Regions from separate parts of the Methylobacterium sp. WCS2018Hpa-22 genome, predicted to be linked through region 3. Evidence: riboswitches for the same ligand, from Rfam matches in the RefSeq annotation. Region 3 holds a riboswitch; each other region holds the start of a gene.
The links. Region 3 has a riboswitch for cobalamin ahead of RQI43_RS23370 (TonB-dependent receptor). Riboswitches for the same ligand answer to the same signal wherever they lie in the genome.
Positions count from the first base shown of each region.

Region 1 (3,700 bases), on a different contig from region 3:
CACCGTCAGCCGCACCGCCATCGGCTCCACCGGATGCAGATGCGTGTCGGCCACGCCGCCGGCCGGTTCCCCCCGCAGCCGCGACTCGTAGAAGTAGTCGATCTGGCTCGCCTTGACGTTGAGCAGGTTGAGGATGTCGAGCTGCACCGTGACGCCGTTCTCGAAGTTGTAGCCGATGCGGCCATTCACCAGCGTGGTCGGCTTCGAGCGGACGGAATTGTCCTCGATGAGCGGGCGCGGCCCGAAATAGCGAAGCCGCATCGTGCCGAACCAGCCGAGCGCCTCACCGAGGGTAAAGCCGGCCGCCGCGATGGCGGTGGGGGCGGCGGGAATGCGGCTCCCCGCTGGGTCGCGATCGGCGAAGCGCGCATGGGTGACGGTGAGGTCGGCATCGAGAGCGAGCCAGGGCGTGACCGCGTAGTGGTTGGTCCACTCGATGCCGGTGCGCCGGCTCGGGCGGCTCGGCTCGGTGGTGCCGGCATCGCCCACGAACAGGTTCTCGGAATCGAAATCGAGCTGGAACAGCGTCACGGTCGATTCGAGACCGGCGATGGAGCGGTTGCGCAAGCCCACCTCCGAGCCCACCGAGCGCACCAGCAGGGGCACCCGGTCGAGGGGGAACAGAGGGTTGCCCGGATCGACCGTGATGGTCGCGCCCCGCGCGTCGTTGGAATGGAAGCCCTCGCCGTAATTCACGAACAATTCGGTCTCGGCCCAGGGGCCGAACACGACGCCGAGCTTAGGGCTGACGATGCCGTCCCGCGCATGGCCTGAGTTCAACGGATTGTTCGATCTCACGGTGGCGTCGTAGGCATCGGCGCGGAGGCCGACGCTGGTGCGCAGCCACTCGGTCCAACGCAGGCGGTTCTCAAAGTAGAGGGCAGCGCTGCCCTCCTGCACGCGGTCGTCGCGCACGGTGGAGAGGGAGGTGCGCGCCCGCGTGTTGAACAGTCCCACATGGATGTCGTCGAACCGCGCCTGCACGCCGATTTCGTTCTCCATGGGCAGGCCGAACAGCTCACCCTTGAACACCCTGGCGATCTCGCCGCCGGCGACGGTGCGGCTGTCGAGCTGGCGGAACTGGTCGCCGTTGACCGGGTCGTTGAGGAAATAGGTGAAGTTGTTGAACAGGTTGAGGTTTGAGCGGATGACGTAGGCGCTGGCGCGGGTGACGCCGCCGTCGTCCGACCGGCTCCAGCGGCCCGACAGGGAGAAGCGGCTGGCATCGCCGCCATCGCTCGGATCGAGAGTGCCGAAGCGGCCGATCACGCCTTCGGAAATGGCCCGCTGCGGAACCTGGTTCGTCGCCGTCCAGCGGTTGGAATAGGCCATGCCGGTGAGGGAGAACCCGTCGAGGGCGGTGCCCTGGCTGTAGCGCAGCACGCCGTTGAGCTTGCGGATGTCGTCCGGCACCACCCATGGGCCGTCATAGACCTGAGCCTCGCCAGCGGCGAGGAGCGTCCCCTCCCCGAGGGGTGCGGAGGCGATGGTGAGCGCCCGCTTGTAGCCGAAGCTCCCGAGGGAGGTGAGCGCGAGAGGGCGGGGCACCGCGTCGATCGTGTCGATCCGCACCGATCCGGCGGAGGCGAAATCCCCGTCACGGGCGAAATACGGGCCCTTGTGGAACTCCACCGCGCCGACGAGTTCGGGAATGAGGAAGTTGATGTCGGCATAGCCCTGGCCGTGGCCATGGGTGCGCATGTTGGCCGGCATGCCGTCGATGGTGATGGCGATGTCCGTGCCGTGGTCGAGGTTGAAGCCGCGCAGGAAGTACTGGTTGGCTTTTCCTTCGCCGGAATGCTGCGTGACGATGAGGCCGGGCACGGCTTCCAGCACCTCGCCGGGGCGGGTCACCGGGCGATCGTTGAGGGCCCTGCCGGTGATGACGCCCGAACTCGACGTCAGCGCGGGAGCGGACAGGGCGCCGAACGCCTCGGCCCCGCCGGTTCCACCAGTGGCCCCGCCGAGACCGGGACCGGCCGCTGCAGGGGGCGGGCGCATGTCGGCGGCCACGGAGAGTTCGTTGAGGGTCGCCTCGGCGGTGGTTGCCGTCCCGGACTGAGCAAGAACCGGCGAGGCGGATGCCAGGAATCCGAGGGCGAGGAGTGGGGGAACGAGACGGGCGGACACAGGCGGAGACCTCGGGCAACGGCAGTGGCACGTCACCGCGAACGAAGCCGATCCCTACGCGAGCGCAGGCCCCGACACCCCACCAGGACACCCCGCCCGATGCGTTTCGCGTGTGACCACGACTGACGGCAGGTCTCCTGGCTCGCGGGTCGACGCCCTCTCATCGTCTTCCCAGGCCCGAAGACCCAGTGACGTGTTGATGATGGGCTCGCCGCTTACAGTTGCGGGGGCAGCCGCGGCATCGGACAAAACGTCCTCACCGCGTTCCCTTTTGATCCCCCGAAGAGGAACCGTCAGTCTCAGGCTAGGTCGGCCGCGACGAGAGGGTCAATTGCGAGATGATCCCGCACCGATCATCGCCGCTGCCCTGTCGCATTGCAGCAACGTCCGGCGTCAATCCGGTAGAGCGTCGAGGTTCTTCGGCTCCTCGATGCGGCGGCCGTTCTTCTCGGCCCGGAAGCGCTTGCCCATCTCGTAGGCCGATTTGCGCATGCGCATGATCCCGCCGAGCGGCCGGTGCGCGGCCAGCCCGTGCCAGGGGCTGAACGACAATCCGTCATCGACATAGGCGGCGCGGGCCTCGCTCCAGCTTGCCTGCGGCGCGGCGGTGAGGGTGGCGATGGTACGGTAGGGGCTCGCGGTCTCAGGCCAGACCACGGAGGCGTCCTCCACCGGCATGTCGTCGAGGTTCAGGCACAGCTGTGCACGCAATTCCCAGGTGCCGCCGTGGATGCTGAAATGCGCCATCACCGCCTCGCGGATTGCGTTGGCGGCACTCGTGTCGTCGAGCGGCTTGTTCGCCAGCGCCCTCATTTCGGGAGAGACCGGGACGAGGGAGATCTTGGCGATGTGATCGCCGAAGCGCAGCGGGACCTGACTATAGAAACTGTCGCCGAGGAGATGCGTCTCGGGCTGCCCACCGAGGATCGCCAGGGTCGGGCTCGGCGAACCGGTGGTCGCGACGACTGCGCTCTGCACGCCCCGAAGCGCCGCCGAAGCAGCCTTCTTGAGCCCTTCCGCCCGGTCCGTGGTCTTGGCGAGGAGCTTCAGCGTCGCGAGGAACGGCTTCGGTCCCGGCGCCGAGAAGGCCGGCCCGTTGACGAGCACGAAATCCTGCGTGGCATCCCCTTCCGATCCTTCGAGACGCTCTCCCTCGACACCGAGGACCTTGATCGCCACGCCGCGCGGGGTGGAGACGCTGTCGTCCAGGATGTCGCCCGGAATGGTCGAGAAGCGCATCACCACGGGGTAGCGCCCCGGCTTCGCGAACAGGCCCTGCGCCAGTTCAGGGGACAGGTCGGGCGCCACCTCCAACTCGGCCCTCAAGGCGCCATGCGCCTTGGCATGGACGCTGCGGATGGCATGGCCGCCATGGGCGAGGGTCGTCTCGCTGATGGAGCGCATGGTCTCGTTCAGGGCCCGGCTGGTCTCGGCCTCGTCGGGTTCAAGGGTCTCGATGGAGGGCGTGTAGCGCAGGTAGTCGGTCTCGATGGCCAAGGGTGCTGCTCCGGGGGAAGGCGGATTCCGCGCGCCGAGGCGTTTCGACGGCCTCCGGGGAACCGGGCGGCTC
Region 1 is NZ_JAVTJA010000010.1:86,511-90,210, forward strand. It holds gene RQI43_RS14750 (TonB-dependent receptor) at 1-2,130, opposite strand, end outside; cobalamin riboswitch at 2,240-2,440, opposite strand; gene RQI43_RS14755 (catalase family protein) at 2,524-3,627, opposite strand.
Region 1: another riboswitch for cobalamin. It lies ahead of RQI43_RS14750 (TonB-dependent receptor); the one in region 3 lies ahead of RQI43_RS23370 (TonB-dependent receptor).

Region 2 (3,700 bases), on a different contig from region 3:
GCCGCACGGTTCTGCGACCGGATCGTGGTTCTGGGTGCGGGACGCCTCGTCGCTGACGGACGCCCGGACGTCGCCCTGACGGACCGGCTGCTCGCCGATGCGTTCGGTGTCACGGCGTGCCGTGGGGCCGGACCGGACGGAACCGACTATATCCTGCCCTGGAGCCGTTCAGGGCCACATACGGAGGACATCGATGCAGCCTTCCCCCACCAGCCCTGATGCTGTCGTAGCCCTCCTGCGCGAGGCATTGGCCGATCCGGGCACGGCCTGGAGCCTCGGCAGCTTCGGTGCCATCGCGGAGTTCATGCGCGATCCGGACGAGCCTGTCCTGGCCCTCCCTGACGATCGCCTGGGACTTGCGACCGCGCGCGGGGCCATCGCCCTGACCCCGAGTTCCGACCTGAGGCCAATCGCCTATGAGACCGCGGTCGCCTCGGGCTGGAACCACGCGGTCGCGCTTTGCCTGCCGGAAGCGACATGCACGATGAACCGGAGGACCGTGGTGACGGAACTCGGGCCCGACCGGAACGCCGCCCGGGTCGAGGATCGCGACGGCATCCTGTTTGACCTCGGCCTCGGCCTGCTCGCCGTGGATGCCTGTGTGCGGGTGCGCGATCCGGAGGCCGTCGAGCGGCTGCGGGCCGGCGTCGGCATGCCGTTGTTCGACCACGCCAACCCCATCGGGCCGCACCTCGTCGCCATGAGCCCGCACCGGGTGTTCCTGGCGCGGGTCGGACGCGTCGAGGTCTATGCCCCGATCCCCGGGTCCGGCGGCACCAGCCCCGAGGGTCCGCACACGCACGTGCTGCCGAAGCTCCTGCGCAGCGGTCGGACCCATGCCGCCACGACCCCGATCCCGGCGGGCTGGGTCCCCTGCGCCGGCCTGCACCCGGCACACCCCTACAAGGACATGATGGGCGAACGCATCGCCTTCGACGCCGGACGCTACGAAGCGTTCCAGGAGATGCTCGACCATTGGGGTGATCCGGAACTCGTGGCGATCAAGCACGGCGGGCCCGAGGCGCCCGGCCGCACGGTGTCGACCCGCCACGCCCAGGGCGCACGCCGGGTCGCCGAGGCCCAGGCTCGTTACCTGCGGGGCGAGATCATCGAGGCCACAGCAGGCGACGACGAGGATGCAGAGGCGGCGGCCTGACCGTGACCCGGACGGTGGCCGGCAGGAATCGTCCGGGGGCACCCCAGAGGGTGATCGGCTTGATCGGCTGCCCGGGCGCGGGGAAGACGACCTACGCTCGCCGCTTCGGACCTCTCGACGGCTGGGTCCACCTCACCCTCGACGACTTCCGGCAGACGCTCTGGCCGCCGCACCGGCAGGTCTACTGGGAACTCAGGCAGGGCTCACATGACGATGCGGCCCGGGACCTCCTGCACCGGGTCAAGGAAGCAGCCCTTGATGTCGCCCTGACGAACGGCTTCAGCGTGGTGATGGCGGACACACATCTCACCAGACCCGTGTTCGAGCGCGAGCTTGGGATCGTCGCCCGACACGGGCTCACCGTGGAGTGGAAAGTGTTCGACGTGCCGTGGGAGGTCCTGAAAGCCCGCAACGCGGAGCGTGGTCGGGTGGACCCGTCGCATCGCCAGCCGGATGAGGTCCTCCGGTTCACCTACGAGGTTTTCCAATCCCCGGACGCTTGGTGGCGTAGCTTGCCGCCGGAGCAGGTCGAGGTCCTGAGCTGACGGACGAAGTGAGCGATCCGTCTTCCCGAGTGTTGCCGGCAGGGCATAACCCCTCGTGCATTGCACTTGGTCCGTTGACGGACATGGGCGTCGGCATGGTACCTCGGCCGTGACGGTTCCTCCCCGGAGGATCAAAAGGGAACGCGGTGCGGGGGCAGCCCCAACGCCGTGGCTGCCCCCGCAACTGTAAGCGGCGAGCCCTTCGCCACCGACGTCACTGAGCGGCCTCGCTCGGGAAGACGGTGAAGGGCAGTGACCCGCGAGCCAGGAGACCTGCCGTCAGTCGTGGTCACACGCGAGACACGCTGGGCGGGGTGCCCCGGCGGGTGCGGAAGCATGCGCGTTGCGCGTGGTTCGGCCTCGTTCGCGGTGACGTGCCACTGCCGTCGCCCGAGGCCCATCAACGTGTCCCGTTCACCGTCCATCCCGCTGATGTCCGTGCTGGCCCTGTCCTGCGCGATCCCCACCGTCGTCGCAGCCCAGGGGGCGCCCTCGGGCGAGACCGCCGTGGTGCTCGACGCGCTCTCGGTCGAGGGGGCCTTCACCGCCGCGCCGACCTACCGGATGCCGGACCTCTACAGCGGCACTAAGACGGTGACGCCGCGCCGCGACCTGCCGCAGCACGTCGACGTTGTGCCCCGAGAGGTCCTGGTCGACACCGCTGCGACCCGGGTCGAGCGCGCCCTCGACTACGTGCCCGGCGTCGGCAAGCAGAACGATTTTGGCGCCCAGAACCTCGCCCTGTACTCGGTGCGCGGCTTCGCAACCCAGGACATTTTCCAGAATGGGTTCAACATCGCCCGCGGCTACAACGGCGCGCCCGACACCCAGAACGTCCAGTCCATCGAGGTCCTGAAGGGCCCGGCCGGCGCCCTCTATGGCCGCAGCGATCCGGGCGGGACCGTGAATATCCTCACCAAGCAGCCCGTAGCGCGACCCTTCGTCGAGATGGGCACTCTGTTCGGCAGCTTCGGCACCGCCCGCACCACGGTCGATGCCGGCGGTGCGCTGAGCGAGGACGGTAGCGTGCTCTATCGCTTCAACGGCGCGCTCGCCCGCCAGGACAGCTTTCGCGATTACGTCGACGGCGACCGCGTGCTCCTGGCGCCGGTGGTGAGCTGGCAGGTCACGCCCGATACCAAGATCACGTTCGAGGCGCAGTACCTGCGCAACCGCCAGACCTTCGACCGGGGCACCGTCGCGGTGAACAATCGCCTCGGCCTCGTCCCGCGCTCGCGCTTCTTCGGCGAGCCGGGCGACGATTCCGTGTCCGAGAGCGCGCTGCTGCAGGTGCGGTTGGAGCACGCCTTCAACACCGACTGGCATTTGCGGGTCGCCACCCATCTTAACACCGGTAGCCTCACCGGCCTGCAGACCGGCGCGACCGGGATCCTCGACGACGGGCGCACGCTGCTGCGCGAGTTCCGCCAGCACGACTTCACCTGGGGCGTCGCCATCGGCCAGGCCGAACTCGTCGGGCGCTTCGAGACCGGGCCCATCGCCCATACCCTGCTGCTCGGCCTGGAGCACGAGCGCTACAACAGCACCGAGAACCTCCAGCGCTCGACCCCTCGCGTCGACCCCTTCGCCATCGACCTGTTCAACCCCGTCTACGGGCAGGCCAAGCCCCCTTTCACGCGCCGCTACAGCGCCAGCGAGAACGTCGGCAACACGGCGGTCTACCTTCAGGACCAGATCGCCCTGAGCCCGGAATGGAAGCTGCTGCTGGGCAACCGCACCGACTTCTACAACCAGACCTTCCGGGACAAGGTCGCGAACGAACGGACCGAGCAGGACCGCACCGGCTTCTCGCCGCGAGCCGGCCTCGTCTACCAGCCGCTGTCGTTCCTGGCGCTCTACGGCAATGTCGCCGCCTCGTTCCGCCCTAACACTGGCTTCGACAGCGCGACGCGGCCCTTCGCTCCGGAGACCGGGTTCGCCTACGAGGTCGGGGCTAAGCTCGACCTGTTCGACGGCCTCAGCGTGACGGCCGCCGCCT
Region 2 is NZ_JAVTJA010000001.1:473,631-477,330, forward strand. It holds gene RQI43_RS02235 (ABC transporter ATP-binding protein) at 1-219, shown strand, start outside; gene RQI43_RS02240 (DUF6925 family protein) at 194-1,156, shown strand; gene RQI43_RS02245 (AAA family ATPase) at 1,207-1,701, shown strand; cobalamin riboswitch at 1,798-1,997, shown strand; gene RQI43_RS02250 (TonB-dependent siderophore receptor) at 2,107-3,700, shown strand, end outside.
Region 2: another riboswitch for cobalamin. It lies ahead of RQI43_RS02250 (TonB-dependent siderophore receptor); the one in region 3 lies ahead of RQI43_RS23370 (TonB-dependent receptor).

Region 3 (3,700 bases):
ACGATCGTTGGCTGCTCAGCATGAACGCCCGCTACGATTGGGTGACGACGAAGACCGATGCCCAGAACCCGGTCATCGATACCGTGCGCCAAATGCTCAACGCCGTCCCGTTCCCGAACGGCATTCCCACGAGCTTCGGCGCGAACCAGGACGCGCAATCCTATAGCGGCCGGGTCGGGCTCTCGTATCTCTTCGACAACGGCCTGACGCCTTATATCTCGGCCGCGCGCTCGTTCAATGTGTTGCCGGTCTTCCTCCAGAACAGCACGATCGCGGTCGTGCCCGGCATCGGTGCGGTGCCGCTCACCTACAACATCACCCCGGCCAAGCCCGAGATCGGCGAGACCATCGAGGCCGGCGTGAAGTTCCAGCCGCCGGGCCAAGCCACCTCGGTTCTTTTCTCCGTGTTCAACACGAAGAAGACCAACGCCCTGTTCTTTAACCCCAGCGACCCGTTGCAGCAGGCCTTCTATCAGAACGGCGAAGTCGAGGTGAAAGGCTTCGAGAGCGAGGCCACCGTGGACCTCCTCGACGGCCTGAAGCTCATCTCGTCATTCACGGTCCTGCAGGCCGAAGTGACGAAGGACAATGCGCCGGACGGCAATCCCAGCGCGGTTGGGAAGCGGCCGATCCAGGTGCCGAACTTCACCGCCGCGACTTGGCTGGATTACACGATCCAGACCGGCATGTTCCGCGGACTCGGGATCGGCGGCGGTGTCCGCTACATCGGGGAATCGTTCGGCGATCCCCAGAACAACATCCGCGTGCCGGACTACGTCCTCTTCGACGCATCGCTCCGTTACACATACGAGAACTGGCGCTTCCAGGTGGCGGCCAACAACATCACGGACCGCGTCTATGTCGGCACCTGCTCGCAACAGGTCAATTTCGTCGGCTGCAATTATGGCGAAGGCCGCCGCGTGACGGGCTCCGTCACCTACCGCTGGTAGGCGATACGCATCCGATGAGATCGGCCCCGGATCGAACGGTCCGGGGCTTTTCTTTTGGGCTGTTGCCGTGACGTCGTTGACGCGGTCTCTCGCCCTCGACTAGCCTGACGATGACGGTTCCCCTTCGGGGGATCAAAAGGGAACGCGGTGAGGGTCTTGAGCCCGATGCCGCGGCTGCCCCCGCAACTGTAAGCGGCGAGCCCATCATCAACACGTCACTGGAGGCTCCGGCTTCTGGGAAGACGATGAGAGGGCGTCGACCCGCGAGCCAGGAGACCTGCCGTCAGTCGTGGTCACACGCGAAACGCATCGGGCGGGGTGTCCTGGTGGGGTGTCGGGGCCCGCGCTCGCGTGGGGATCGGCTTCGTTCGCGGTGACGTGCCACTGCGCTGAGCCGCGCCTGCCGTTCGCCCGCGATGCCCGATCGTCCCTGTTCCTTCCATTGCAGACTCGCTCCACATCTTGCCCTCGGCGAGACCGTTTGGTCCTCCGCGCAGGCATTTTGCCCGGTTCGACGTATTGTAACGTTATAACATACGATCTAGCAGAGGGGGCGCGGCATTCGGCCAGCGATTACTCCGGTTTGCCAAAACGAACATGCCCACACAGGTCACCCACCGCGCCCCCGGGCGGATCTCCCCGGCCGGCGCCACCGCCCTGCTCGCATCGCTCCTCGGCTCGACCCTGCTCGCGGGCGAGGTCCGCGCCCAGGATTCCATCGGCCAGAATGCCGTCACCCTCGACCAGCTCACCGTGGAGGGGAGCGGGGTCGGCCTGACTCGCGCCAACCCGGTCGGGCTCAACCTCTCGACCCCCTCTCGCAGCGCCAGTCGCCTCGGCCTGACGCCGCTGGAGACCCCCGCCAGTATCGATGTCATCAGCGGCGAGACCGCCCGAATCCGGGGCCAGAACACGGTGGTCGAGGCGGTGACGCAGAACGCCACCGGCATCACCACCATCGCGTCGCCGGGCAACGGCAACGGCGCCTTCTCCAGCCGGGGCTTCGCCGGCCCGAACTCGATCCAGCAGCTCTATGACGGCACGCGGCTGTTCGTGGGCGCCGGCACGGTGACCTTCCCGTTCGACACCTGGAACGTGGAGCGGATCGAGGTGCTGCGCGGCCCGGCCTCCGTCCTCTATGGCGACGGCGCCATCGGCGGCGTGGTCAACGTGGTCTCGAAGAAACCGAGCTTCACGCCGATCCATGCCGCCCGCGCCGCCACCGGGTCGGACGGGCTCGCGCGCCTCGCCGTCGATCTCGGCGGTCCCATCGGCGATGCGGTGGCCTACCGCCTCAATATCAGCGGCAACCGCGACGGCGGCTGGACCAGCCCGAACGGGGATTTCCGCAACCTCGCGGTCTCGGGCGCGCTGCTGTTCCAGCTCAACCCCGATCTCGCGGTGACGCTCAGCCATGATCTCGGCTACCAGGAGCCCGCGCGCTACTGGGGCACGCCGCTGGTCAATGGCCGGATCGTCCAGTCCCTGCGCAACAACAACTACAATGTCGACGGCGCGAAGATCGTCTGGGCCGACAACTGGACCCAGCTCAAGACCGAGTGGACGCCCAGCGCCGACATCACCATCCGCAACACCGCCTACCGGCTGCAGAGCCGGCGCCACTGGCTCGATGTGGAGCAATACAGCTTCAATCGCGGCACCGGCCTCATCGACCGGTCCAGCTATACCGAAATCTACCACAACCAGGAGCAGGTCGGGAACCGCTTCGACGCGGCCTTCAAGGGCAACCTGTTCGGCTTCCGCAACGAATTCGCCATCGGATTCGACGTCAACCACGTGGATTTCCGCCACACCAACAACTTCTCCAGCGCGGGCGGCGGCCTCGTCACCGGCGTCGATCCATTCAATTATGATCCGGGCCTGTTCCCGGCCAATGGCCGCGCCAGCCCGGCCTATGCCACCAGCACCAACCAGGCCTCGGTCTTCGCCGAGAACCGGCTGATCCTCAGCGACCAACTCTCCTTCCTTACCGGCGTGCGTTTCGACGCGCCGACCCTGAACCGGCGTAACCTGCAGACCGGCGACACCTTCGCGCGCTCGTTCGAGGCCCTGAGCTACCGGTTCGGCCTCGTCTACAACCCGACGCCGGATTCGGCCCTCTACGTGCAATACGCCACCGCCACCGATCCGGTGGGGAGCCTCATCAGCCTGTCGCAAACGAACGCCAATTTCGACCTCTCCACCGGCGAACAGGTCGAGGTCGGGGCTAAGGGCCTCGCGCTGAACGGCGCCCTCGAATGGACGGTGGCGGGCTACCGCATCGTCAAGGACAACCTGATCTCGGCGGTGCCGGGCCAGCCCAATGTCTCGACCCAGGTCGGCCGGCAATCCTCGCACGGGGTGGAGGGGGCGCTCGCCCTGCGCCTGCCCGATGGCTGGCGCATCGACGCCAACCTCGCCTTGCTCCACGCGCAATATGACGAGTTCCGGGAGGGAGCGGTGTCCTATGCGGGCAACCAGCCCATCGACGTGCCGGAGCGCGTCGCCAATGTCTGGCTCAATTGGGCCTTCGCCCACGACTGGGAGGCGCGGATCGGGCTGCAGAATGTCGGCCGGGTCTTCAGCGACTTCTCCAACACCGCGCCGCGGCCCGACTACACCCTGGCCCATCTCGGCCTCGACCATCAGGTCACCCCGGCCTCGCGCCTGAGCCTTCGCGTCTACAACCTGTTCGACACAACCTACGCGATCAGCGGCAACGCCGTGGACGGGATCGGCACCAACTGGAT
Region 3 is NZ_JAVTJA010000026.1:30,140-33,839, forward strand. It holds gene RQI43_RS23365 (TonB-dependent siderophore receptor) at 1-950, shown strand, start outside; cobalamin riboswitch at 1,048-1,250, shown strand; gene RQI43_RS23370 (TonB-dependent receptor) at 1,548-3,700, shown strand, end outside.